Regions from separate parts of the Sporosarcina sp. P19 genome, predicted to be linked through region 1. Evidence: riboswitches for the same ligand, from Rfam matches in the RefSeq annotation. Region 1 holds a riboswitch; each other region holds the start of a gene.

Region 1 (5,831 bases):
GCATGTGAGGTAACGAATGAAAATTGGCAGGATGTTGCCTATTTATCCGTACACGAAAACCAAAAGAACTTTATTGAAAGCAATTCATTTTCACTAGCACAATCTCAATTCGAACCAGAATGGAAGTCCATTGGATTATATGATGGAGAGGAATTAGTCGGCTATGCTATGCATGGACGTGAAGCAGATGGCAACGTATGGCTTGATCGCTTTATGATAGATCAGCATCACCAAGGCAAAGGTTATGCTAGCAGATTTCTTAAACTTCTACTTACGAGAATGGAAGAAAAGTATCAATGCAACAAGATATATTTAAGTATTTATCCAAGTAATAAAGCCGCACAGCATTTATATGAAAAATTCGGTTTTAAGTTAAATGGTAAAATTGATGATGTAGGTGAATTCCCTTGTCTCATCATGGAACTTGATCTTCAAAGGAGCCCTGTGCAATGAGTTCTTCTTCACCCAAGTTCAATAAATTGGATACTGAGCCAGTAGGACGTATCTTTTTACGTTATTTAATACCGTCAACTGTCGGTATGTTGCTGATGGCAATCAATATTGTGGCGGATGGTATCATGGTCGGTAATCGATTGGGTGCAGAAGCATTGGCGGGAGTCGGAATTTCGGCTCCCGTTTATACCATATTTTTTGCTATTTCCTTATGGATTGGTATAGGTGCCGCCACAAAATACTCGATGGCAATGGGTGCTAAAGATGTGCTTAAAGCTCGTTCGATTTTCACACATGCAATCATTTCCATTTTCTTATTCACCATTATATTAGGCTTAACCGCCTTTATTTTTAGGGATTCGCTAGCATACGCACTTGGAGCGAATACCACTACATTTCCATATGTATCGCAATATTTATTTGTGATATTACTGTTTGGCTTTATCTTTACTATAGAAAACACATTTAGTATTTTCGTACGTAACGATGGTGCACCGAACCTTTCGATGGCTGGGTTAATTGTGACGTCGGTCGTCAACATCATCTTGAATTATGTGTTCTTATTCATTTTGGATTACGGTGTTGCCGGTGCTGCAACCGCTACAATTATTGCATCCTTTATGGGCATGTTAGTACTACTCGCCCACTTCTTTAAGAAAAACAATAACTTAAAATTGATTCGCTTAAAGTTCAATAAAAAGCTGTTCCTAGCCATTCTTTTCATCGGATTTCCGAGCTTCCTTTCCGAGTTGGGAATTTCCTTCTTTACCATTACACATAATATTGCGTTCGAACGGATGGCCGGTACAGAAGGTGTTGCGGCATTCTCTATTTTAAACTATGTGCACAGTGTCATGCTTATGCTATTCCTCGGGATGGGTGGTGCCATTCAGCCGCTGATCAGTTATTATCAAGGCTCTGGTAACCGTATAAGGATGAAGGAAACCGTTAAAAAGGCCACTCTCACAGTGGTCATCGCGGGTGCTGTGTTCTTCCTTGTCGGACAGTTTGCAGCAGGCCCTATCGTGTCTATTTTCGGAGACTTCACACAAGCCGTCAGGGATTTGGCTACTACTGGAATTAATCTATTCTTCTTTGCCTATTTGTTCACAGGTACGAATTTTGTCATGATGACTTATTATCAATCTGTCGGCAATGTACGGATGGCCACTTGGATCACCGCTTCACGTGAAATCATCGTCATGTTGATTTTCTTGATGATCTTGCCACGCATCTTCGGATTGAATGGTATTTGGTTATCCATTCCCGCTTCTGAGCTTGTCGTATTTATTGGCGTGTATTTATATCAAAGGAACGCTACTCGACATTCGTTAATCGGCTAGGCGTTGGTCTATAGAACAGTACAGAAACATAAATCATTGTTCTAAGCAGCGCGTTCCATAGAATTAGTGTGAGTACGTGTTGTAGTAGAGAATGTTGCACTATTTTTGTTCCTTTCATCAATAAGAGTGCTATACTGAAAGAGCAACTGAATATCGTGTTAGAGATAGGTGCGTTTATTTTTCTTAAACGCTTAAAAGGGAAATCGGTGAAAAGCCGATGCTGTCCCGCAACTGTGAGTTGGAGTATAATTCGTTACCACTGTTTCACCGTGAGGGAAATGGGAAGGTGAATTATACGTTGAAGACGAGCCAGGAGACCTGCCTAGATCAGTACACACCAATACCCTACGCGGATAGGAGGTGTCAAGTGCGGCTTATGAAAAATTACACACAAGCCGACGTACGAAAAAACGGAATCAGGACATTCATTAGGTGGCTTCGATATAGTTTCTATCGATCCAGCATATGTGTATTTCCTGCCGAACCGTTTAATTCGTCACGGCTTCCCACTTAACATTCTTCCAGGTATTTACCGGAAGGATGTTTTTTATGTCAACGAATCCATACAAACACGATGAGGAGAATGAATTATGCACAATCAAACAATTGATGATTTTACAAACTTATTAAAGGACACATTGATGTCGGATCGAGTGAGCACTCACTCTACTCCCCTTCCTATACTAGTGGAAAATGTAAAGAAACAAATTGCTGAAGACACTTCAAATGACTCTGCAGAAAAAAGCAAACAACTAGCTAATTTAGATAAAGCATATCAAATCGTAGTTGCTGAATTAGTAGGTAGTAACTAATTCGTAATAAAACACCCCTGACCTTAATGTGTCAGGGGTGTTACTATGTTATAAAGAATCTTTAATCACACGCTTATAATTCAATACGGAAAGCAAGCCAAATATAGAATAAAGCGCTGTGTATATGAACATCACAATAATCGTGGGCGCCAGCATTTCAGTACCGAATAAGAACCAGCCGGATTTCACCGCGAAATAGCTGTGGAAGAGACCGACGACTAACGGAATACCGAAATTAAATAACTGCTTTCGTTGAACCCCTTTTAGCAAATCTGTTTGTGTATAGCCCAGTTTACGAAGAATAGTGTAGTTCGATTTTTCATCTTCACTTTCGTCCATTTGTTTAAAGTATAAGATACAGCCAGAAGTGACAAGGAAAGCGAGGCCGAGGAATCCCACGATGAACATGATCATGCCTGCACCTTGCATTTGTTTCGTTCTTTCCTCAAACTTCGATTCATGTCCTGCCCAGTCGTTTATTCCCAACACATTAAATATATCATTCGCTTTTTCTAGATCATTCTCATTCTCGATATCCACTCCATGATATTCCGTAAATTCGGATTCTACGGAAGGATCTATATCTACATTCATCTGCTGGAACACTTGATCATCCACTACCGCGACTACAAAACCATAGGTTACACGTATGGGCAAAACAACTACCCTTTCTGTCCCTTCCAGTGTTAGATCATACTCATGCTCTTTGCCTTGGAAAACGACTTGCTGATCTTCTTTGAATTTCATGAAGTTTTCCGTTAAATTATCAGAGTTGACGAAGAGCACTTCCTTTTCTGCTACGTCTATCTCCGGTAATCCTTTATCACTAATAACGATCATTTCTGTATCGGTATAACTTATATCTTGACTATCCCCACCGGCAATAGATAGTACTCTCGATAAATCAACAGGTGTATTCAATAGATCGATAGCTGTCTCTGTATAGGCAATGCTTTCACTTTCAAGCGCCTGTGTAAATTCCATTGCACGCGTAGTATCAGGAATAGTAAAGTCGGCCGGAATAGTTCGCTCTACTGACTTCTCTACTGAGTAATACGAAATATAACTTAAAGAAAGTAATGCAATGGATAGCGCAGATACCGATGTAATAATCATTAATAGAAGAGAATTCGATTTCATTCGAAACATAATTGAAGAGAGAGACAGCACATCGTTAACGTTCAGATATCCTCCTTTACGTTTACGAATCAGGTTAAAGATAAAGCTAACGGAGCCTTTATAGAACAAATACGTTCCCATGACGACAGAAGCTAGTATGATGATCATCACCAGAAATAGCTGTTCGCCTAGGAACACACTACTGAATAATCGAGATGATAAATAATAGCCGAATACAATGAGTAGAATACCGAACACACCGACAACCGCCTGGAATACTGTCATCTTTTTGACCCGCTGTTGCGTTACGGTGGTTACACGGAACAAAGATAATATACTTTGTCGTTTAATGAATAGCGCATTCATGATCAAAATCAATACAAAGATTACTGCAAATACGATCAGCGTTTGAAGTAATGCTGCTGAAGAGAAACGTAAAGTTGCAACATCCGTTACACCAGTGACCTTAAATAGAATGAGCATGAGTAATCGTGACATGGAAAATCCTAAGAGTATCCCTATAACGAGAGAGCCGATATATAACACGAAATTCTCTACACTTAAAATACGGAAAACGGTTCCTTTCGTCATCCCGATCAATTGGAATAATCCAATCTCCTTACTGCGTCGTTTAATGAATAGATTGTTAGCATATAGCAAGAATACAGACACGATAACAATTAGAAAAACTGAACCTGTTTTAATAGCTGCAGCACCTTTCACTCCTCCTGTTGCATCGTCCAATGCTGGATCAAATTGCAGAGTTACAAATGAAAAGTACAAGCCCACGCTAAAAACCAAAGCAAAGATATACACATAATAATGTTTAAGGTTTTTCTTGATATTGCGGAAAATCAGCTGATTAAGCGTCATGTTGCACACCACCCAACACACCTTGCGTTTTGATGATGTCATTAAAAAATTCGTTACGCGTTTGGTCTCCTTTATTCAGTTGCGTGTAGATTTGTCCATCTTTGATGAACACTACACGCTCACTAAAACTTGCGGCGAGAGGATCATGAGTAACCATGACGATAGAAGCATTTCTCTTCATATTGAGATCACTTAGTTTGTTCAACAAATCGGATGCCGCTCTTGAATCAAGAGCACCAGTTGGTTCATCCGCAAAAATGATGCTTGGATCATGGATAAATGCTCGTGCGGCAGACGTTCTTTGCTTTTGACCACCTGAAATTTCATTTGGATATTTAGTAGCAATTTCGGAAATACCCAATTCCTCCGCCACTGCAAGAAATTTTTCATTGGCTAGTTTTCTTGATACTTTCTGCACCGATAGTGGAAGCAGTATGTTTTCTTTTACTGTTAACGTATCGAGTAAGTTATAGTCCTGAAAGATGAAGCCCAAATGACGTTTTCGGAATTCCGCCATTTGCTTTTCTTTCATATCGTTGAGGTTCTGCCCTTCTATGCTGATCGTTCCCTGGCTAACGCGATCAATGGATGAAAGGACGTTCAGGAGAGTTGTTTTGCCCGATCCCGATGCCCCCATGATGCTGACGAATTCACCTTTTTGTACTTCAAGGTCCAACGCGCGTAACACTTCCTGTTTATTAAATTTATTGCCATATATTTTATAGATTTTCGTTGCTTGTAAAATTACCATATCCATCACTCCTTGTGTATTCTATCTTAATCAATGTTCAAATTTTTCTCCTGTCTTTGATATGACAATTAGAAAAAGCATGTGACGATACTGTCACATGCTTTTACAGACGCGCTATACGTATCATTTCGTTTTCTTTTGCAAAGATCAAAGAGAACCGCGTACCTTTTCCTACTGTTGACTCTACTTTAATCGTAATCAAGAGAGATTCTGCTACTTGTTTTGCTAAGTACAGCCCCATTCCTGTAGCCGCATGATTTTGATGGTTTGCTGTTCCAGTGAAGCCCTTATCGAATATACGAGATAAGTCCCTCAGAGCAATACCCTGCCCAAAATCTTCGATCGATAACGTGGTGATACCACCCTTGCTAGTACACCGGATACGTATGTCCGAATCCTCACTGTATTTCACCGCATTCGTCAGCAATTGCCTTAGAATGAAGCCAAGCCATTTTGCATCGGTCAATACTTTTTCTGCTT
Region 2 (5,831 bases), on a different contig from region 1:
CATCCAATAACGATGCAAGCAATAAATGTAATGAGAATAGGATTAGCATTTGGATCCAACATAAAAAACATCGTGAAGAAGACAACACCAAAATTAAAAAATAGCGAAATGAATGATCTTGCCCCACTTTTTCCGCCTACCCAGATCATTAACACGAGTAAAATAACCGCGAGCCATACAAGTACATTCATATTCTTGCCCTCTTTCGTTCAATGAAGAAGATGGCTGTATAAAGTCCAATCGGGATCGTCAAGACGATTCCAATCCCACCAGCTAAAGCACGCGCTAATTCCAACGACAGATTCATCGAAAGTGCAAATCCTACGGGAGAAGCGTTTTTCAAATAGAGAATGAGCATGGGGATGGATCCACTTATATATGCAAAAAACAGAATGCTTGTAATGGTTCCCATAATGTCTTTACCAATATCTATGCCAGATGCTCTTAGCGCTTTAACGGATATAGTGTGATCTCTTTCATATAATGCAAACATCGAAGACGACATCGTAATGGCCACATCCATAATGGCCCCGAGTGATCCAATAAACAGCCCCGCCATGAAGATGGTGTGATAAGGACGCGTCAAAAACTGCATTTCTTCATAACGCAAACCATTCCCTGAAGTAATCCAGATGACAAGAGACGTGATGGAAAGAGATACGACTGTTGCGACTAGCGTAGCTACAATCGCGGCATACGTTTTTTCAGTGCGGCCACTGACTAGCAGGAGCGAAATCGTTGTGAATAGCAGGATACAAATCCCGCAAACTACAAGTAAACTGACCTCATAATATTTCACATAAATATCTAAAGCGAATGATAGTACCAGGACATTAATCACAAAGCCTACTATTGCTAATAACCCTTGCTTATGCCCAACAATTAATAGCGTAAAGACGAAGATCCACGCAACGATCAATACATATGTATCACGTTTTACGTCTGTGATACTTCCCATCAGTTGTTCTCCAGCATTAGAATCAATGGAGACAAATACTTCATTCCCTATACGGTACTGCTGATCGTAAGCCCCGGAAGAGGAATACTCATTGGCCAACTGGACTTCTTGGCCTTTTTCTTCTCCGTTCATGATCCTAGCTACGATTTGCTGGACAAATAGTGTGTCTTCATTACCATGCATATCTGTTACATCGGTTTCTTCCTCTAATGTTGTATCGATCACCTTAGCGATCGGTCGGTCATAAAATGAATGATTTTGATTTACAAATGCAATGGAACCAATACAGCAAAGTGCTATTATCAAAAACAGGGTCCACTGCCATGTTGTGATGTTTCGGATTCTATTCAAAACAATCCTCCTGACACTCTTAGGATAAGACGCAGTTTAATCCTACCATGAATAAGACGTAGAATTGAAAAAAACAATCTGTTTCCTCGTCTAATAAAAAAAGCTCCGATTCCACTATAGGAAGCGAAGCAATTGATCACTTATTTCTTACTAAACGACTGCTCTTCCATTAAACGCAGTGACAAGTATAGTAAGAAGACATCATGCGTACTAGAAACAGATAGTCCTGTTAACTGCTCGACCTTTTGCAGACGATAAGACAATGTATTTTTATGGATATGCAGACGTTTCGCGGTATTTTGCATCGACTGATTCTCTTCGAACCATACCGTCAAATTATTCAGCAAGTCTTTATGATCTTCCAGTGGCGCAACTGTGCGCTTAAGGAATTCCTGCTTGACCAAATCTGGAATGCTCTGCAAAATTATTTCAAGACGCAGTTCATGCTCAAAGACAATATCTCCAGATTCCTTTGCAGCATGGACTGCACGTTCTGCCTGGGCGAATGATTTAGCTAAGTCGAAATACCGTGTGGATGCACCTATACCTGCGACGACTTGTACTTTCTTGCGCCGCTTTATATGAAGCAATAGGAACTCTAACTCGTTTTTTACAGTTTCCTGATTCATTTCAGGTAATAATAATAAGATTTTATTTTGCGCCCAGCGGATCATCTTCATGGAAGGATGGATGTTTTGAATCGACTCAAATGTCTCCATTTCCTCAACGGAGAACTGTTCCAATAGATCCAGCACTTCCAAAACCACCACTTGACTGTAGAGTGTCACGTCGATTCCGAGCAGTGTCCCTCGTTCCATAAATCTTTCATCTTTCTTTGATCCTGTCAGCCAGTCAAAGACGAAGAACTCCACATCACGTACTTTTTCATCCTTCTGCTTTCGTTTCAGGGTGTCTTGGATGAACAGTTCCGCTACGCGTAAGATCAGCTGAGCCTGCGGATGAATCACATCTGGATCACCCGTCACGCCAAGTACGGCGATCGGTTCTTCTTCAATAATGATCGGCAAGACAATTCCTCTACGGACCCCTTGCAGATGCTCCGCTTCCTCGTCTGCCATACGGAGCATCGTTTTCTGGCGCATACTTAACAGTGCCCCTTCATGGAACTGATTGATTCGATCCGGTTCTGTACTCGCTTGAATGAAGCCTCTTCTATCTGTTAAGATCACTTGCTGCTGTATCAGATTCGATAATTCAGTTACTATTTCATGTCCTAATGTATCAAATTGAAACACCTGTCTCACCTCGGATGAAAACTGCTAGTCATACTTAGTTTACGCCACTTCAGTTTCCACTACAATAGAGGTGATTCAGATAAGTCGGACTTCCGGAATTCCACAGCTCCATGCCTTTATGAGCAGCTGTAATAGTTCTGCTGTTTCAATGGTTGCAGACTTCTCTAGCGTGACCGATCCGCCTTGATCGGTATGGCGCTGTTCTGCAGTTATTCGGTCGATCATGGCGATTTGCTGTTGTTTTGTCGCTTGGTATATCGAACGATGCATAACCGAGGCCGCTTTGCGCAGAGGAGTATTTATTCCGCTTCGACAGGATGCCACCTCCAAGGAACGATTTATCTCTCGGGCTACCTCTTCAATAAACAGAAGGGCCCTCTCTGAATGTAAAGCAATTTTCTGTTCAGCTATAGCGGTTTCCCATCCTGCCACTTCAATTTGTATAGTACGTCCCCATATACTTTCAATGCCGTTCAGTAAACGTACAAGTATGGTACAAGTACGTGCCAACTCCGTTTCCTGCAGTACGTACGGTAATTGAATATACGAGCATAATACTGCTTTTTCCTGTCGTTCTTTATTAGGAAAATGCACAACAATTCCTTCACTTCCAAGCAGCCGTTTCATCAATCCGATGGCAGAGACTTTTTTATGCCCAATAGAGGAACTATCAGCAGAGTGGGAAAATCTTTCACTGTTGAAGTTGTCAAATGAACATCCAAAAATACGCTCTACTTGTTCAGCATCAAATAAACACCAAGAGCCGCACGCTTTTACTTGTTCCATAAAATGATCGGGTATACGTATATGCTTTTCTTTAACCTTACTTGATAAAAATGATGCTATTCTGTCGTCAGCGATATCCATTGTATATTGCTGGACTCTCGTCTTTCGCTGATAGAACGTCTTACCGAAGAATGACATAACCTCAGCTGGCAAAGTCACATAACCATGGCTCAGCATCCAATATGCTTCCTTTACTTTCTGCAAGCGCTGGACTGTTTCATTTTGCATTGCACCCATTGCTATGAGCATAAGCCTTTCCTGAGGCAGTCCTATCCGCTTATCATGATAATCAGATGTTACAAATTCATTCATATATTGCTGCAATTGTGCAGAAGGTATCAGTCGGTCGCGTTCAGCTACAATCTGCAAGCCAAGCCATTTGATTTCACTTGCTGAATAGTTATAGATCCATTGACCGTATAACCCGTCCTGTAACAGTTTCCTTACTACTTGATGAAATCCTGAATAAACTGGTCTTCCACGCTGTTGTTCTGCTTGTTTATACAATATCTGCAACAGTGCACGTTCGTGTATACGTTCCTCATTTTGTTCACATAATCTCATGTCGCGGTCTCCTTTCGTAAACAACAAAAAACAATCATTCCGCCTCTTCGGCAAGATGATTGCAATAGTTGTGAATGAGGAAACAAATTTAGGCAACTTGAATATACTCTATACAAAATGTATAGATGCAGATACCTTTTTTGCTTCCACTCCTCAACCCCCGAAGAAAGTGTCGCTTTGACGATACGTGGCAGGTCTCCTGGCTTCACTTCATCCTTCCGCCAGTGCCTTCCCATGTCTCCATAGTGGCTAATTCTAGCGGTCGTCCGTGTGTACAGTTGCGGGGACAGCTCCGGTTTACGGATTCCCTTTTATACCTTGATAGGTACCAGCGCATCGTGCAAACTCATTTATTTGATTGACTTCATTTTATCATGGATAACATAGAGGGTGGTAGCGTTTGTTTTCAATAAGAAGGAAGACATAACTAAACAGGGTGCCTATGCAGAAAACTACTGTGAGTACATCCACAATCGTTTTTTGCTAGGCACCCTGTATCGAGCTTTCTTCATTACTTACATGAGTTGTTGTTCGCATAGACAGCCGCACTCCGCCAATCCTTGAACATACGCTTCTTCCCATGTAATCCCATGGATGAAACCATTCTCTGAGTAACCTGTGATCAAATAGAACGTCTCGTTTTGCTCTGGTAGTGCTGAATTGCTTTGATAGGTGTTGTTTTGCATAAGAATTACCTCCTGGATTTGTATTTTTCATAGTATATGCCTTGTCGGGGAAAAAAGAACATTTTCTTCGCTTTTATTAATAAAAGGCCTATTGATAGCGCTTACATTTTAAAGGCGAAAGGAAATGAGTTCTTTATATATTTCCGAACTAGTGTAATAAAGGCACGTTTAATAAATCTGTGAATTCTGTTTATTGTACCATGCAAGTAAATAAAAGTAAATATAAAAGTTGTAATTCCTTATTAACTTTTTGTCAGCTTTTAAGATAAGCTTTGACTTCTCTATCATTTAATGACTAAAATGCGCCAAAAAAACCTCTTCCTATACAAAAATATCTCCCTAAGTCCCCTTTACGACTTAGAGAGATCAGTAGTTATTAGGACAACTGCTTTTCGCAAATTTCGATCACTGCTTTAACAGAATCAGCTGACTGATCGAGCGCTGTTTGTTCTTCCTCTGTTAACGGGAGTTCGATTACACTCTCGATACCATTGCCACCCAAAACAGTAGGAACGCCTAAATAGATATTTTGATATCCATATTCGCCTTCTAAATAAGCAATAGATGGCATAATTCGTTTTTTATCTTTGATAATTGCTTCCGCCATCTCTACCAAAGCCGCAGCAGGTGCATAATACGCGCTACCATTACCTAACAACGAGACGATCTCGCCACCGCCTTTTCGAGTACGCTCCACAATTGCTTCCAATCGTTCATTCGAAATGATTTTATCCAACGGAATGCCCCCAGCGTATGAATAACGCACAAGTGGAACCATATCATCGCCGTGTCCACCAAGGACAAAGCCCGAAATATCTTCTACAGAAATATTCAATTCTTCCGAGATGAACGTATTGAAACGGGCAGTATCGAGCACACCTGATTGTCCAATTACACGATTTTTAGGAAAGCCCGTTGTTTTATAGCAAACATATGTCATCGCATCTACCGGGTTACTTAAAATCAGCACAATGCTGTCTGGTGCGTAACGCTTCACTTGTTCAGAAACAGAACGCATAATCTTCGCATTGGTCGCAACTAAATCATCACGACTCATACCTGGTTTGCGTGCGACGCCTGCTGTAATGATCACCATTGCAGCGCCTTCAATATCCTCGTAATTCGATGTACCTGTGATGCGGGAATTGAACTGTTGCACAGGACTTGTCTGAAGGAGATCGAGTGCTTTACCTTTGGTAGGATTGGAGAGGTCAGGAATATCGACTAATA
Region 3 (5,831 bases), on a different contig from region 1:
AAAGTATGAGCGGATACAGATTAACATTGAGCGGATCCACATCGACATAGAGCGCTTTATTGCCAACTATGAGCGGATCTGCGACCTGATAGAGCGGACGCGCGGCTCGGAGTGAATACGCGGGTTCATAGAGCCGAACCGCTTTGTCATTGAGCGGTTTCGTATTCAGATAGAGCGCATTACTTCGAAGTATGAGCGGATACAGATTAACATTGAGCGGATCCACTTCGACATAGAGCGCTTTATTGCCAATTATGAGCGGATCTCTGACCTGATAGAGCGGACGCGCGGCTCGGAGTGAATACGCGGGTTCATAGAGCGATTTCATATTCAGATAGAGCGCTTTACTTCGAAGTATGAGCGGATACAGATTAACATTGGGCGGATCTGCATCGACATAGAGCTCTTTATCGCCAACTATGAGCGGATCTGCGACCTGATAGAGCGGACGCGAGGTTCGGTGTGAATACGCGGGTTCATAGAGCGGAACCACGTTGTCTTTGAGCGGTTTCGTATTCAGATAGAGCGCTTTACTTCGAAGTATGAGCGAATACAGATTAACATTGAGCGGATCTACATCGACATAGAGCGCTTTATTGCCAACTATGAGCGGATCTGCGACCTGATAGAGCGGACGCGAGGTTCGGTGTGAATACGCTGGGTCATAGAGCGGAACCACGTTGTTAATGAGCGGATTCACGCTCACATAGAGCGCTATACCGCAAACTATGAGCGGATACGGGACTTGATAGAGCGGATGCAAGACTTGATAGAGCGAATGACCACCTTCATTGAGCAGAAACACCTAGCAAAACTATTACCCTGTCCATCTACAGAGAATTCTGAAAGCCTTCATTATAAAAATATATGCACTAACCAATATTTTACGGTAACTTTTCCCACGTAATCTGCTAGAATACGATTAAAGGGAGTGTGAGCCGTGAAAATTGTCATTGCGCCTGATGCATTTAAGGGAAGTTTGCATGCGGAAGAAGCGGCCGACGCTATATATAGTGGAGTGAAAAAAGTCTATCCACACGCAGAAATAGTACGTTTGCCGGTTGCGGATGGTGGCGAGGGGACGCTTGCTGTTCTCGTTTCATCAACTGGTGGGACGTTGCGAACGGTGTCTGTGCAAGATCCGCTGGGCCGCGCAATCGATGCGTGTTTTGGTGTGCTTGGTGACGACAAGACAGCGGTCATTGAAATGGCGCAGGCGTCCGGTTTGCTGTTGCTTGAGGATCATGAACTGGATCCAATGAAAGCGTCAACATTTGGCACGGGACAATTAATTCGTCATGCGCTGGATGCGGGATACAGGAAAATGATTATTGGACTTGGCGGCAGTGCGACGACTGACGGGGGAACAGGTTTGCTCGAAGCGCTAGGCGTACGTTTCCTTGCTGACGGACAGTTGTTGCAGATAAATGGGGAAGCGCTTCCGTTCATCAATGAAATCGATACCTCGCAACTAGATAAGCGTTTGCTGGAGACGGACATTCGCATTGCGTCCGACGTGGACAATCCATTTGTCGGTGAGCAAGGTGCGTCGTTTGTTTTCGGTCCGCAAAAAGGGGCGAATGGGGAAATGGTTCTGCGTTTGGATGAAGGGTTACGTCATCTGGCAGACGAGACGGAAAAGCGGACAGGCGTGAGATTGCATGAGTTACGGGGTGCAGGTGCGGCCGGGGGAAGTGCAGGTGCATTAATTGCCTACTGTGGGGCGCGTCTTGAAAGTGGAATTGATGTCGTGCTCGAGTCGATGAACTTCGCAAAGCATCTATCTTCATCAAATTTCATTGTGACGGGTGAAGGTAAGACAGATCGGCAGACGCTTGCAGGCAAGGCATTAATGGGGATTGCAAAGCTTGCAAAAGTAGAGGGGGTTCCGGTCATAGTCATTTCGGGGGCTATTGAAGAAGCGGCGCGTCAAGAGCTTCTCGGGTGGTTCTCCGAATTACATTCATTAGATGACGGGAAGATGTCGTTGGCTGAATTGATGGCATATGCAGCAGTGTTGTTGGAGAATAAAGCGTCAACCGTCATGCAAAGTAGAAAATAGTTTCTTTATGCCGAGCATAGTAACTAGACAAGTAGGGTATAGAATACACAAGGAGGTGGTCAGATGTTTCAAGATGCGATCGACTGGCTTGTAGGGCCGGCGAATAATTTCATTTGGACATATGTTTTAATTGGACTTTTATTGGCAACAGGTTTATATTTCACGGTTCGCACGAAATTTGTGCAAGTACGCTTATTTCGCGAGATGTTCCGTCTGATTGTAGAGAAGAAAGATAGCAATGACGGGGTGTCTCCGTTTCAGGCATTCACGATTAGTGCCGCATCACGTGTAGGAACAGGTAACGTAGCGGGGGTAGCCCTTGCGATCGGAATCGGTGGTCCGGGTGCGGTATTCTGGATGTGGGTGATTGCTATTATCGGTATGGCGACCGCATTCATCGAAAGTACATTGGCGCAAGTGTATAAAGTGAAAGACGGCGATACATTCCGCGGAGGGCCAGCGTATTATATGCAAAAAGCGCTTGGCTGGCGAAAACTTGGAATTGTTTTTGCGATTTTATTGACGATGTGTTTCGGATTCATATTTAACGCAGTACAATCTAACACGATTAGTCAGTCCTTTACTGAAGTATTCGGTATTCCGAACTGGGGTATTGGGGTTGGTTTAATGCTGTTGACAGGGATGATCGTCTTTGGCGGCGTCAAACGTATTGTCAAAGTAACACAGACCATCGTACCCGTCATGGCAACCTTCTATATTTTAGTAGCCCTATACATCGTGATTATAAATATCACAGAAGTTCCAGGCTTGATTGTCTTAATATTCGAGCATGCTTTCGGAATTAAAGAAGTCATGGGTGGCGGAATCGGGATGGCGATGATGCAAGGTGTACGTCGCGGTCTCTTCTCCAATGAAGCAGGTATGGGTAGTGTGCCCAACGCAGCCGCTACAGCGAACGTATCGCATCCGGCAAAACAAGGATTGGTACAAAGTCTAGGTGTGTTTTTCGATACGATTATCATCTGTTCTGCCACAGCATTCATTATTTTGCTCGGCGGTTTGTATCAATCAGGTGAAACAAACGGGATCATCTTGACACAAAATTCCATGGCCGTACAAGTCGGCGCATGGGCACCATACTTCATCGCCGTTGCGATCATGTTCTTCGCCTTTAGTTCTATCATCGGAAACTATTACTATGGCGAAACGAATATTGAATTCATCAATGCTAACGTCGTATGGAAACGAATCTACCAAGTTCTCGTACTTGCTATGGTATATTTCGGAGCCATTGCAAAAGTACAAGTAGTATGGGACATGGCCGATCTTTTCATGGGACTAATGGCTATCATTAACCTAATCGTCATTCTGCTACTCGGCAAAATCGCCTTCAAAGTACTCGACGACTTCACGAAACAACGAAGAGCCGGCAGAAATCCCGTCTTCAAATCAGCCAGCATTCCTGAACTAAAAGGCGCAGAATGTTGGGAAGAAACAGCTGAAAGAGCGGAAGATCGCTTGTGATATTGAGAGATAATCTAGGGCTTTTTATGTTTTGAACTTTAGCCTTATGTTCTTAAGACTTCGAACTGGTACTAAAAATACAGTGAAGTTTCTAGGTGGTCTACGTTAGAAAGTAGGTTGAGGGCGGAAGACGGGGGCGACTCCGGAAGGATCAGCCCGACAGGAGAGACAACCAAAGAGAGCGAAGCGAACTGGTTGGCTCGCCGCGGGCCCTTCGGAACGCGTCCCCCGGCTGGAGCCCTCATCCCTTCCACTTTTAGTTTTCACTATCTAATTTAAAACGTTCACACAATCAATTTAGTCAAGAAGTAAAAAGTTTGATATACTATAAAATATTGAATATAAAAAATCGGATCGTAGTTCAGAAGAAGGATTCTGGACCTCGGTTCGATTTTTGTTTTGCATGTTTGAACACAACATGTTAGGGTTATATATGAATTAACACACTATATATAGTGTTTAACAGCAATTAGATGAATTGGTACCCACGAAGTTTAAAAGGGAATCCGCCACTAACGGAGCTGCCCCCGCAACTGAGGGCACGGACGACTATCTTATAAAAACCACTGCTACGGCGGGAAGGAAAGATGGAAGAACGATGTGCCAGCCAGTAGACCTGCCAGTCATCTCAGCAAAACATTCTTCGGGGTTGGAGAGTGAAAGCACAAAGCAGTCTTTTTTCAGTCTGCCTAAAACTTTCCGCAATCTACTAAGCGTCAATCGACGACTCCCGATTTTTATTGGGAGCTTTTTTATTTAGTACATAACCGAATTAATTCACTAAAGGGAGCGGATATAATGGCTATAATTCAAGAATCTGTGGGACTTAATTTATTGATGGAAAACTTACAGGAGGAATTCGGCAAGAAGCAAATCGAGCCGTTGATCGAAGCGAGTGAGAAATTCCAGGAGCGTCACCCGGCGAGCTCGGCAACTGAGTGGACGAACGCGATGGTGCTAGAATCTTTAAGCCGTATTGATGAAGCAAATGCGTACTGGACGTTTGTAGCGGCGCGTATTTATTTGTTCGACGTCTATGCAAAGCAAAAAGCATTGCGTGGAGCGGATGTCTATACCGATTTTGCGAAAAATGTAGAACGCTTGGTGGAAGAGGGGTTATATACACCCGTTCTAACAGAGAAATACAGCCAGGACGAGCTTCAGGAAATCGGTAAGCTACTCGATCCTTCTCGTGACCTATTATTCACATATATTGGATTAAAAACATTAGTAGACCGCTATGTAACGGTAAACTTTAAGAAACAGTCAGTGGAGCTTCCGCAAGAGCGCTGGTTGATCATTGCGATGACGTTAATGCAGGACGAAACAGTAGACCGCATTCATAAAGTCGGCGAAGCGTACTGGGCGATGAGCAATTTGTACATGACGGTTGCGACACCTACATTATCGAACGCAGGCAAGATGCACGGTCAGCTATCGAGTTGCTTTATCGATACAGTGGATGATTCATTACAAGGGATCTATAACAGCAATACGGATATCGCGAACTTGTCGAAATTCGGTGGCGGTATCGGCGTCTATATAGGGAAAGTTCGTTCTCGCGGTGCATCGATTCGTGGATTCGAAGGCGCGTCAAGCGGTGTTCTTCCATGGATCAAACAGCTGAACAACACAGCAGTCAGCGTCGATCAACTCGGTCAACGTCAAGGTGCCGTGGCGGTGTATCTCGACGTATGGCATCAAGATATCTTCACATTCCTCGATCTCAAGCTCAATAACGGCGATGACCGTTTGCGTGCACATGACATTTTCACAGGCGTTTGCTTGCCGGACTTGTTCATGGAGAAAGTCGAGTCCCGTGAAGACTGGCATTTATTCGATCCACATGAAGTCCGCACGAAAATGGGCTATTCATTGGAAGACTTCTATGATGAAACAAAAGGACAAGGAACATTCCGCGAGAAGTATGAAGAATGTGTCCGCAATGAAGATTTATCAAGAGAGACGGTTTCAGCGATTGAAATCATGAAACGGATCCTGCGTAGCCAGCTGGAGACAGGAACGCCATTCATGTTCTACCGTGATGAAGTAAACCGTATGAATCCGAATAAGCATGAAGGAATGATTTATTCTAGTAATTTGTGTTCAGAAATACTCCAAAATATGTCAGCGTCTACACATGAATCCGTAACGCTTGAAGACGATATGGTTGTCACACGCACGAAGCCAGGCGATTTCGTTGTATGTAATCTGTCATCGATTAACCTTGGAAAAGCTGTTACAGCAGACGTACTAGACCGTTTGATCAAAATTCAAGTACGTA
Region 4 (5,831 bases), on a different contig from region 1:
GCTCTATAAAGACGGAGAAAAATTCAAGATGAGCAAGCGGACAGGCAAAGCAGTCACACTGCGTGAACTCGTAGAAGAAGTCGGCTTAGACGCTGTACGTTATTTCTTTGCGATGCGCTCAGGCGATGCACAAATGGACTTCGATCTAGATTTGGCAGTATCCAAATCCAATGAAAACCCTGTCTATTACGCACAATATGCACACGCACGTATTTGCTCGATTCTACGTCAGGCAAAAGAACAGAACGTAGAAGCGTCAACAGAGAACGTCACGTTATTGCAAGATGAAAAAGAGCTAGAGCTACTGAAGAAGCTCGGAGACTTCCCGAAACTAATCAGCGACTCGGCACGCATGCGCGCACCGCATCGTGTAACAACATATATCCAGGAACTAGCAGCTACATTCCATAGTTTCTACAACGCTAACAAGGTGCTTGATCCGGAAAATAAAGATCTTTCCGAAGCACGTTTGGCTTTGATTACAGCGACTAAAACGACGATTGCGAACGCGTTGAAATTAGTTGGCGTGCAAGCACCTGAAAGAATGTAATATATCAAAAAAGGCCAAGCAGATCGACTGCTTGGCCTTTTCTTTGTGAATGGGAAAGGGGAAAGCAACGTTTCGCTGCGTTCCAGGCGGACGCGTTCGGGAGGGGTCTCACCTGATATCCTCCCCGGGTCGCCGCCTCAAGTACAAAGATGTGCTCCTAACGCTTCGCTTTTACTCGCAAAAGCCGTCCTCCGTAACGGCTCTCACTTCGCTTCACTAGTGTTTCTTTCTTGAGTTAGAGAATGAAGTTCAAGAGCTTACGGGTGATTATGTTGTGAGGTCGGGAGGAAAAGGCAAAGTTTCGCTTCGTAATTCTTTGGTTTAAAAAGTTCCAATGACGCTAGACACATCAACAACTTAAAAGCGGTTCAACCTGCCAACACAACGAAAAGTAGGGAGTGAGGCGGAAGCAGGGGGCGACTCCCAGAGGATCAGGTCGACAGATGAGACAACCAAAGAGAGTGCAACGAACTGGTTGGCTCATCGCGGCCCCTCAGGAAAGCGTCCCCCTGCTGGAGCCTCACTCCCATGCCCCACTCAATCTCCTCCTATCCCCTGTACAACCAACGCTATTATCGCTATAATAAGTCATAATTACATATCTTCTAAAAAGGTTCTCAAAACTTGAGATGAAAAGCGAAATCGGTTCAAATCCGATGCGGTCCCGCCACTGTATGTGCCATGCACAAGCCAGGTCACCTGCCTTTTTAGAAAATGAAGTTCCGCAGCAACCTACGAGGATAGGTACAGTGGAAGAAATCACGTATTGATTTCATCCCGCCTAATCCTTCGAACTATCGAAGGTTTTTTTCATGTCTGCGGCTTGCGTAATGCAACACACATATTAAAGGAGGAACACACATGAAGAAGTTTTGGCAACTGATGCTGACGGCAATGCTTGCGGTACTACTACTCGCAGCATGCGGAAGTGACAGTAAAAAAGAAGAAACACCAGCAGATGAAAAACAAGCTGGCGAAGAAACGAACACAGAACAACAATCGACGGATACAACGAGTTATCCATACACCCTGACAGACGCGGCTGGCAAAGAACTTACATTTGAACAAGCGCCGGAAACTGTAATTTCATTAGTTCCAAGCAATACGGAAATTTTATTCGGTATTGATGCAGGAGATCAAGTCATTGCAGTAACAGAAAACGATGACTACCCTAAGGAAGTAACGGAGCTTGATACAGTAGGGGACTTTACGGTCAACGTGGAAAAAGTCATTTCATTGGAGCCGGAAGCAGTATTTGCACATGAAATGATGATGGGTTCAAGTGAAGAAGGATTGAATCAAATTCGTGACGCAGGCATCCCTGTGATCGTCGTACCAAATGCTGAGACATTTGACGAGACATATGAAACAATTGAACTGATTGGTGCAGTCATGGACAAAAATGTGGAAGCGAATCAAATCGTCGAAGATATGAAAACAAAAGTTGCGGATATTGAAAAGAAAGCAGCAGACATTACAGACAAGAAGCGCGTGTTTGTTGAAAACTCCGATGCACCTGAAATTTATACGCCAGGAAAGGGAACATTCCCACAGCAATTTTTAGATATGATAAACGCTGAAAACATCGTGACAGAAGAGGGCTGGATTATGATCAGTCCTGAAAAGATTGTAGATGAAAATCCGGATGTAATTTTGGCTATGTATAGTTATATTCCAAACGTCGTAGAAAACATTAAAACTCGTGACGGGTTCGATGCGGTTACTGCGATCAAAGAAGATCAAGTCATTCAATTGGATGAAGATATTACAAGCCGTACAGGTCCACGTTTAGCTGACGGATTAGAATTGTTTGCAAAAGCAGTCTATCCTGAGGTATTCGGTGAATAAAACCGCTCTCGCCTATGTCGTGTCGATTGCCACGTTGCTTGTGGCAATCTGGCTCGGCGTATCGATCGGTACAGTGAAAATACCAATAGAGACGCTATGGAATCAATCGGACGCGACCGCAAGTAATATTTTGTGGAAGATCCGTATGCCTCGTGTGTTGCTGGCGGGAATCGTCGGTGCCTCACTGGCTATTTCAGGAGCCGCTTTCCAAGGGCTGTTGAAAAACCCATTAGCTGATCCTTACACCCTCGGAGTGTCATCCGGTGCCTCTGTCGGCGCCGTGATCACACTCTTTTTTGGTATTTCTCTACCGGTTCTTGGCGCATTCACCTTACCTGTATTTAGTATGGTCGGTGCTGCAGTGACGATGTTTCTAGTGATCGGTTTTGCCCGTCTCGTCGATCGATCAATGAAAATGGAAACGATTATTTTGACAGGCATTATTTTCGGTTCGTTTCTTGGCTCCGTGCTGTCGCTGATGATCGCGTTAACGCAAGAAGAACTCCGTCAGATCGTGGGTTGGCTGCTTGGTAGCGTATCCATGCGCGGATGGAATTATATTCTAATGGTACTGCCGTTTTTCATCATCGGCTCATTCATGCTGTGGCTCAATCGTCGCGAATTGAACGCTTTATTATTCGGTGAAGAACGCGCGCATCATCTTGGGGTCAATGTCAAACAGCGTAAATTAATGATTTTGCTTGGCGGTTCGGTATTAACCGGTTCTGCTGTTGCTGTGTCTGGGACAATCGGCTTCGTGGGCCTAGTTGTCCCTCATATGACACGTATGCTATGGGGCTCTGATCACCGTCACGTGTTGCCGTTATCATTATTCAACGGTGCCTCATTATTAATCATTTGCGATCTCGTCGCACGAACGGTTATTTCGCCGGCTGAATTACCGGTCGGCGTCATTACAGCATTCATTGGCGCTCCGGTGTTTGCTTACATCTTTTACAAACAACGTAGAAAAGGAGCGATGTGAAGATGTTGCAAGTGGAGAACTTATCAGGAGGCTACGGCAAAGAACCGATTGTGCGAAATGTGTCGTTCCACGTGGAAAAAGGAGAAGTTCTTGGGATTTTAGGGCCGAATGGTAGCGGAAAGTCAACCTTACTGAAAATCATTTCGGGTATTTTGCCGAAACAAAGCGGCAAGGTAATGATTGCAGGAAAACCTTCTGGCGCATATAGCCAAAAGCAATTCGCGCAGCAAGTAGCCGTCTTGCCACAGCTTCATGCCCATGCTTTTTCCCATAGCGTGAAAGACACCGTCGCTCTCGGTCGTTATCCGTATCAGTCAGGGATTTTCTCGAGCTGGTCGGAGCTGGACGAGCAAGCGGTGCAGGAAGCGATGAACCATACAGGTGTCACGCGATATGAAAATACCGCCATTGAATTATTATCTGGAGGCGAGCAACAACGCGTATTCGTTGCGCAAGCACTCGCCCAGCAAGCACCTATTTTATTATTGGATGAACCAACGAATCATCTAGACATTGCGCATCAGCAGCAATTGCTCGATACGATCCGCAATCAAGCGAGACAGAAGGGGATCACGGTCATTTCAGTATTTCACGACATCAATCTGGCCGCTCTTTATTGCGATCGCCTGCTGCTGTTGAAGAACGGGGAAGTAGCATCAATGGGTGTACCGCAAGACGTTGTACTCGAGTCAGAGATTCATCATGTGTACAATGCGCGTGTCAAAACGCAACCCCATCCTGAAATGCCAAAGCCTCAAATGACGCTATTGCCGAACTTGCAAGAAAAGGTAGAACAGTTTTGTGTAAAGAAAGCGGACGTAATGATTCAAGAAGATCATGTCTTGTTGCAATCAAGCCAACCGTTGAAGACGATTTCTTCCGCTGTCCATAATGCAGGACTTGGTTGGTATCGGACGTTCGTCAATCGAGGTGTGCGTGCGGATTATATGATCGATGATGTCCAACGCGAGAATACGGAATACTTGCGAGCTCTTGGTTATCATCTGACAGATACAGTCGCGATGATGACTGCCGTTAGTCCTGAGCACGTTGAAGTAGAAGAGTACGAAGGAGAATTTGGCTCGATTGTCGTGGCGGTGACAGCAGGTGTCGGAAACGCAGTGGACGTTTCGAAGTCCTGGCAACGTGAAGATATTCCTTACATCGGGACGATCAACACATGGGTATTCATTAACGGCGAATTAAGTGAAGAAGCTTTCGTCCAAGCATTGATTACTGCAACAGAAGCGAAAGTGAAAGCACTGCAGGATGAGCAAGTAAAGGATCTTGAATCCGGCACGGTCGCTACAGGTACTTCGACAGACAGCTTGTTGATCGCATCGACACAGCAAGGAGAATACTTGCCATATGCCGGACCGATCACGCAACTCGGAAAGTTGATCGGTAAAGGAGTCTATGACTGTACGGTACGGGCTATTCATTCGTATCGATTAGCAGTAGGTGAGTACACATGATTCCCGCACATTTCATAGCGATCGCGATCGGCATGGTGCTCGACCGGCTCATTGGTGATCCGCCTAACTGGCCCCATCCAGTCAAATGGCTAGGTACGACGATTAGTAATTTGACTAAGCTAATGAATAAAGGCCGTATGCGGACAGTAAAAGGTGCGATTTTATGGGTAGTTATTTGCATGACAACGTTTTTTCTCGTCATCTGGCTCGTTAGTATCGCGTATCGTCTGCATCTAGTAGCGGGCATCGCGATCGAAGCGCTACTCATTGCGGCGGGACTTGCGCAAAAGAGTTTGCGTGATGCGGCTTTGTTAGTCTATGAGCCATTGAAGTCAGGAGAGATGAACGAAGCACGTGAGAAACTCAGTTGGATTGTCGGCAGAGATACGAAGAAGCTCGATGAAAGTGCGATATCCCGCGCTACGATTGAAACGGTTTCAGAAAATACGTCTGACGGAATCACAGCTCCATTATTTTGGGCATTCTTGCTCGGAGCACCAGGTTTGTGGTTGTATAAAGCGGTCAATACACTCGATTCTATGGTCGGGTACAAAGATGAGCGTTATCGTGAATTCGGAAAAGTTTCGGCTCGTATGGATGATCTCTTTAACTGGATACCTTCAAGAATTACAGGATTGCTGATTCTATTGTTCACTCCGAATAAAGGTGGACATTCATTAAAAAAGCGGATTAGCGGCTGGTTAGGCGATGCCAAAAAGCATATGAGTCCGAATAGCGGCTATCTCGAAGCAGCAACGGCTTGGCAACTTAATATCCAGTTAGGCGGCAGCAGTACATATCGCGGAGTAGTATCGGAACGAGCGGTACTTGGTCCAGCAGTCATTGCGAATAAAGACCATATTCATTCCGCTACGTACCAAATGCAAGTCGTGTCTTGGACTTTCTGGTCACTAGGCACAGTATTAGGAGGGATTTTCTATGCGATTGCCTGAACACGGTGCAAACAGCAAAC

What was found. Region 1 has a riboswitch for cobalamin ahead of CSV74_RS09450 (hypothetical protein). Riboswitches for the same ligand answer to the same signal wherever they lie in the genome.
Region 2: it holds a riboswitch for cobalamin, as region 1 does, so the genes downstream of both, CSV74_RS06775 (ribonucleotide reductase N-terminal alpha domain-containing protein) here and CSV74_RS09450 (hypothetical protein) in region 1, are expected to answer to the same signal.
Region 3: it holds a riboswitch for cobalamin, as region 1 does, so the genes downstream of both, CSV74_RS11930 (ribonucleoside-diphosphate reductase subunit alpha) here and CSV74_RS09450 (hypothetical protein) in region 1, are expected to answer to the same signal.
Region 4: it holds a riboswitch for cobalamin, as region 1 does, so the genes downstream of both, CSV74_RS12340 (ABC transporter substrate-binding protein) here and CSV74_RS09450 (hypothetical protein) in region 1, are expected to answer to the same signal.

What each region holds. Positions count from the first base shown of each region.
Region 1 covers NZ_PDYR01000007.1:95,656-101,486, reverse strand. Annotated here, with positions in the region: gene CSV74_RS09460 (GNAT family N-acetyltransferase) at 1-453, shown strand, start outside; gene CSV74_RS09455 (MATE family efflux transporter) at 450-1,796, shown strand; cobalamin riboswitch at 1,946-2,136, shown strand; gene CSV74_RS09450 (hypothetical protein) at 2,387-2,608, shown strand; gene CSV74_RS09445 (ABC transporter permease) at 2,657-4,600, opposite strand; gene CSV74_RS09440 (ABC transporter ATP-binding protein) at 4,590-5,351, opposite strand; gene CSV74_RS09435 (sensor histidine kinase) at 5,455-5,831, opposite strand, start outside.
Region 2 covers NZ_PDYR01000004.1:138,062-143,892, reverse strand. Annotated here, with positions in the region: gene CSV74_RS06790 (YibE/F family protein) at 1-191, opposite strand, end outside; gene CSV74_RS06785 (YibE/F family protein) at 188-1,315, opposite strand; gene CSV74_RS06780 (CdaR family transcriptional regulator) at 1,450-2,565, opposite strand; gene CSV74_RS06775 (ribonucleotide reductase N-terminal alpha domain-containing protein) at 2,641-3,915, opposite strand; cobalamin riboswitch at 4,088-4,264, opposite strand; gene CSV74_RS16615 (hypothetical protein) at 4,431-4,601, opposite strand; gene mdh (malate dehydrogenase) at 4,978-5,831, opposite strand, start outside.
Region 3 covers NZ_PDYR01000011.1:10,927-16,757, forward strand. Annotated here, with positions in the region: gene CSV74_RS11915 (hypothetical protein) at 1-805, opposite strand, end outside; gene CSV74_RS11920 (glycerate kinase) at 941-2,062, shown strand; gene CSV74_RS11925 (alanine/glycine:cation symporter family protein) at 2,126-3,547, shown strand; cobalamin riboswitch at 4,009-4,185, shown strand; gene CSV74_RS11930 (ribonucleoside-diphosphate reductase subunit alpha) at 4,346-5,831, shown strand, end outside.
Region 4 covers NZ_PDYR01000011.1:98,432-104,262, forward strand. Annotated here, with positions in the region: gene argS (arginine--tRNA ligase) at 1-550, shown strand, start outside; cobalamin riboswitch at 1,145-1,271, shown strand; gene CSV74_RS12340 (ABC transporter substrate-binding protein) at 1,412-2,398, shown strand; gene CSV74_RS12345 (FecCD family ABC transporter permease) at 2,391-3,383, shown strand; gene CSV74_RS12350 (adenosylcobinamide amidohydrolase) at 3,386-4,858, shown strand; gene cbiB (adenosylcobinamide-phosphate synthase CbiB) at 4,858-5,811, shown strand; gene cobD (threonine-phosphate decarboxylase CobD) at 5,798-5,831, shown strand, end outside.